DNA from 2 places in the Streptomyces sp. NPDC006012 genome. Region 1 is predicted to be linked to the other one. Evidence: riboswitches for the same ligand, from Rfam matches in the RefSeq annotation. Region 1 holds a riboswitch; the other holds the start of a gene.
What was found. A riboswitch is a leader RNA that binds a small molecule or an ion and turns the genes downstream of it on or off. The one in region 1 is predicted to bind glycine.
Positions count from the first base shown of each region.

Region 2: another riboswitch for glycine. It lies ahead of gcvT (glycine cleavage system aminomethyltransferase GcvT); the one in region 1 lies ahead of gcvP (aminomethyl-transferring glycine dehydrogenase).

Region 1 covers NZ_JBIAIE010000048.1:10,184-12,569, forward strand. Annotated here, with positions in the region: gene ACFYPJ_RS38055 (DNA polymerase IV) at 1-233, shown strand, start outside; gene ACFYPJ_RS38060 (PRC-barrel domain-containing protein) at 304-675, opposite strand; glycine riboswitch at 815-910, shown strand; gene gcvP (aminomethyl-transferring glycine dehydrogenase) at 1,085-2,386, shown strand, end outside.
Region 2 covers NZ_JBIAIE010000030.1:60,108-62,493, forward strand. Annotated here, with positions in the region: gene gcvH (glycine cleavage system protein GcvH) at 1-160, opposite strand, end outside; gene gcvT (glycine cleavage system aminomethyltransferase GcvT) at 376-1,503, opposite strand; glycine riboswitch at 1,702-1,799, opposite strand; gene ACFYPJ_RS33815 (AAA family ATPase) at 1,977-2,386, shown strand, end outside.

The sequences.
Region 1 (2,386 bases):
CGGAGGCCGAACGGCACTGGGTCGCTGGGCACGACGTGCGGCACACCGAGTACGGGCACGGGTGGGTGCAGGGCAGCGGTCTCGGGCGGGTCACGGTGCGATTCGAGACTCCCGCAACGCAGCCGGGCCGGGTGCGGACGTTCCGGGTCGACGATCCCGGTCTGGAGCCCGCGGAGCCGTTGCCGTTGGTGTCCGGGGAGCTGAGGGCGGTGCCGGGAACGGATGACGGGTGATGCGGAAGGGACGGGGCATCGGGCCGTACAGGGGTGAGGCAGCGGGCGACAGGGGCCCGGGGCGGCGGCGTCAGGTCTCGTCCTGGCCCGCCAGCCTGCCGAAATCGTGGTCCGGGCGCGGGGACGGCGCGGCCACGTCCAGGCCGTAGTGGTGGTAGAGCTGGAGTTCCTGCTCCGGGGAGAGGTGGCGGCCCACGCCGAAGTCAGGGGCGTCCTTGATGAGGGCGCGGTCGAAGGGGACGCGCAGACTGCCCTCGATCAGCTCGCTCGGCTCCAGGGGGACGAAGGCGTCCCGGGAGAACAGGCCCGTCCGTATGGCCGCCCACTCCGGCACTCCCGTGGCGTCGTCGAGGTACACCTCGTCGATAGTGCCGATCTTGGTGCCGTTGCGGTCGAACGCCTTGCGGCCGATCAGGTTGCGCGGATCGATGTCGGTCTGCACGGGCCCTCCTCATTGGTCGCAATCCTTCGCAAGCACTGCCTGCACATTCGTGAGCACTACCTACAAAAGAGCAGAAACGAGGCGGCGGCCACTCGAAGGTCCGGCCGATGGCGTCGCTGGTAGGCTGGCAAATGGCTGCTGATCCCGTGCGGGAGAGTCCTCCGGACATCGTCCGAGGCGCCGAAGGAGCAAATCCTCCCCGGAATCTCTCAGGCACACGTACCGCACGGGCGAGGTCACTCTGGAAAGCAGGGCGGGTGCCGACGGTTCCCGCTCTCACCGACGGGGAAAGCCGTGACGCCTCGGGTGCCACGGTGAAGCTCTCAGGTCGAGATGACAGAGGGGGAGGCCGTCGGGGTGCCCGCGCCGGGGCGCCCCTCGAAGGTCGTCAGACCAGGAGGCCTCCGCAATGACCGCCCATCGCACTCCGCTCTCCGAGCTCGAACAGGGCACGCCCTTCGAGCAGCGGCACATCGGGCCCGACCAGGAAGCGCGGGAGAAGATGCTCGCGCAGGTCGGCTACGGCTCGCTCGACGAGCTGACCGCCGCCGCGGTGCCGGACGTGATCAAGAACGCCGACGCGCTCGATCTGCCGGGCGCCCGCACCGAGGCCGAGGTGCTGGCGGAACTGCGTTCCCTCGCGGACCGCAACCAGGTCGTCGGTTCGATGATCGGGCTCGGTTACTACGGCACCTTCACGCCGCCCGTCATCCTGCGCAACGTCATGGAGAACCCGGCCTGGTACACGGCCTACACGCCCTACCAGCCGGAGATCTCCCAAGGGCGGCTCGAAGCCCTGCTGAACTTCCAGACCATGGTCGCCGACCTCACCGGACTGCCCACCTCCGGTGCCTCCCTGCTCGACGAGGGCACGGCCGCGGCCGAGGCGATGGCCCTGTCCCGGCGCATGGGCAGGAACAAGAACGGCCTCTTCCTGGTCGACGCGGACACGCTGCCGCAGACCGTCGCCGTGATCCGCACCCGCGCCGAACCCGCCGGGGTGGAGGTCGTGGTCGCCGACCTGCACGCGGGCATCCCGGCCGAGGTCGCCGAGCGCGAGATCAACGGCGTACTGATCCAGTACCCCGGCGCCTCCGGGGCCGTACGCGACATCGAGCCGGTCATCGAGCGGGCGCACGAGCTCGGCGCGCTCGTCACCGTCGCCGCCGACCTGCTCGCCCTCACGCTGCTGAAGTCGCCGGGTGAGCTGGGTGCGGACATCGCCGTCGGTACGACCCAGCGCTTCGGTGTGCCGATGGGCTTCGGCGGGCCGCACGCCGGCTACATGGCCGTGCACGAGAAGTTCGCGCGCAGCCTGCCGGGCCGCCTCGTCGGCGTCTCCGTCGACGCCGACGGGCACCGGGCCTACCGGCTCGCCCTGCAGACCCGGGAACAGCACATCCGGCGGGAGAAGGCCACCAGCAACATCTGCACCGCGCAGGTGCTGCTCGCGGTGATGGCGGGCATGTACGCCGTCTACCACGGTCCCGAGGGGCTGCGTGCCATCGCGCGACGCACCCACCGCTACGCGGCGATCCTCGCGGCGGGTCTGGCCGACGGCGGTTTCCGGACCGTCCACGGCACCTACTTCGACACGCTGACGGTCGAGGCCACGGGCCGCGCCGGACAGATCGTCGCCGCTGCCCGGGACAACGGCGTCAACCTGCACCTCGTCGATGCCGACCACGTCTCCATCGCCTGCGACGAGACG
Region 2 (2,386 bases), on a different contig from region 1:
CCGTGGTCACGCCGGCACCGACCTCCGGGAGCTGCACGAACACGACATCACCGAGAGAGTTCGCCGCGAACTCCGTGATGCCGACCGTCGAGACGCCGTCCGCGGCGGCCGACAGCCACTCGTGTTCCTTGCTGTAGCGCAGTTGCTGGGGGTTGCTCATGGCTTGAATTCTCCTGTACGCGGGGGAGTGCTGATGACGTGGGAAAGGGGGAGGGCGCTGGTGGACGGGGCGGTGTGCCCGGCGTCACAGCGGGTCGGGCCCGCGGTGGCCGCCCGCCGCACGGGTCCGGTCCCGGATTCCGGCCGCGGCTCGCGGCCCCGGGTTCCGGTGCGTGGCGGGCGGTGGCGGTGGCACACGTCCCGTGGTTCCAGTGTCTACTTCTGCCGCCGGTAGAACGGCAGCGCCACGACCTCGTACGGCTCGTGGCTGCCGCGGATGTCCACGCCGACGCCCGCCGTGCCCGGCGCGGAGTGCGCCGCGTCGACGTACGCCATGGCGATGGGCCGGCCCAGGGTGGGGGAGGGGGCACCGGAGGTGACCTCGCCGATCACCGCGCCGCCCGCGACCACCGGGTACCCGGCGCGCGGCACCCGGCGGCCCTCGGCGGCCAGGCCGACCAGCACCCGCGGCGGGTTCTGCTCGGCCCGCCCGGCGGCGGCCAGCAGCGCCTCGCGGCCGACGAAGTCGCCCTCCTTGCCGAACTTCACCACCCGGCCGAGCCCGGCGTCGAACGGCGTGAGCGAGGTCGACAGCTCGTGCCCGTACAGCGGCATGCCCGCCTCAAGGCGCAGCGTGTCCCGGCAGGACAGCCCGCACGGGACCAGTCCGGCCGCGGCGCCCGCCTCGGTCAGCGCCTGCCAGAGCTTCTCCGCGTCGCCCGGCGCCACGAACAGCTCGAAGCCGTCCTCGCCGGTGTAGCCGGTACGGGCGATCAGCGCGGGCACGCCGGCGACGGTGCCGGGCAGACCCGCGTAGTACTTCAGGCCGTCCAGGTCGGCATCGGTCAGGGAGCGCAGGATGCCGGGGGATTCGGGGCCCTGTACGGCGAGCAGGGCGTAGGCGTCGCGGTCGTCGCGGACCTGCGCGTCGAAGCCGGCGGAGCGCTCCACCAGGGCGTCGAGCACCACCTCGGCGTTGGACGCGTTCGCGACGACCATGTACTCGTGCTCGGCCAACCGGTAGACGATCAGGTCGTCCAGGATGCCGCCGTCGGCCCGGCAGATCATGGTGTACCGGGCCCGGCCGGTCCTGACGCCGCCGATGTCGCCGACCAGCGCGTGATCCAGCAGCGCGGCGGCCTGCGGGCCGGTCACGGTGATCTCACCCATGTGCGAGAGGTCGAAAAGCCCGGCCCGGGTCCGTACGGCGAGGTGCTCGTCGCGCTCGGAGCCGTAGCGCAGCGGCATGTCCCAGCCGGCGAAGTCGGTCATCGTCGCGCCGAGCGAGCGGTGCAGGGCGTCCAGCGCGGTACGCCGCGGACGCGGGGATTCGGTGCTGCTCATCGGTCGGTCGTCTCCCAGGGCGATGGGGGTCGCCCGCGCGGGCGGGGCCGAGCGCGGGCAGGGCGGGGAAGGTCCTCCCCATCTGTCATCGGAACCTGAGAGGTTCGCCATGACCGGCGGCGTACGCAGCGTCGTACGGCGGTCACGGCTTGCACCTTGGGTGGAGCCACCGGACAGCGGCCCGCTTTTCAGATGTGCCTCGCCCGCGCGGTGACTGGGGCCTGAGAGATTCAAGGGAGGGACTTGCTCCTTCGGCGTCCCAGCAGGACTGCTGGGAACTCTCCCGCGCGGATTCAAGCGGCCGGTATGCAGTTGGCGCGCTCATCATTGCACGCCTCGCCGCCGCACGGCAGACCTGATCCGTGACCGGGCTGTGGCAGAACGCGCACGGCACAGTGAGACACCGCGCATTACCTTCTCTTTACACTCGACGGGCATGGGGATGTCCAGACCCCAAGGGGAGGACGATCACGGTGAACAGGACCACGGCGTACGCCGCGAACACGGGTCTCGCGCTACCCGACAAGCCCGCCTGCCGGGCCGCCGGGCGGTGCGCGGAGCGACCCGCGCCGGTCGTCCGCGACCTGCGTGAACGAGCCGGCCACAGCCCGCGCGCCCTGCACTTCGGCCGCCACGACCTGGCCGTGGTCACGGGCCTGCCCGGCAGCGGCAAGTCGACCCTGATGGACCGGGCGGTGCAGGGCGCCGGGGCCGCCAGGATCGATTCCCAGGACACCCGGGACCGCTGGGAGGCCCGGATCCCCCGTTTCCTTCCGTACGTGCTCTACCGCCCCCTGGTCCGCCTCGCCCACTACGCCGCGCTGCGCCGCGCCCTGCGCACCGGTGAGGGCGTCGTGGTGCACGACTGCGGCACCCAGTCCTG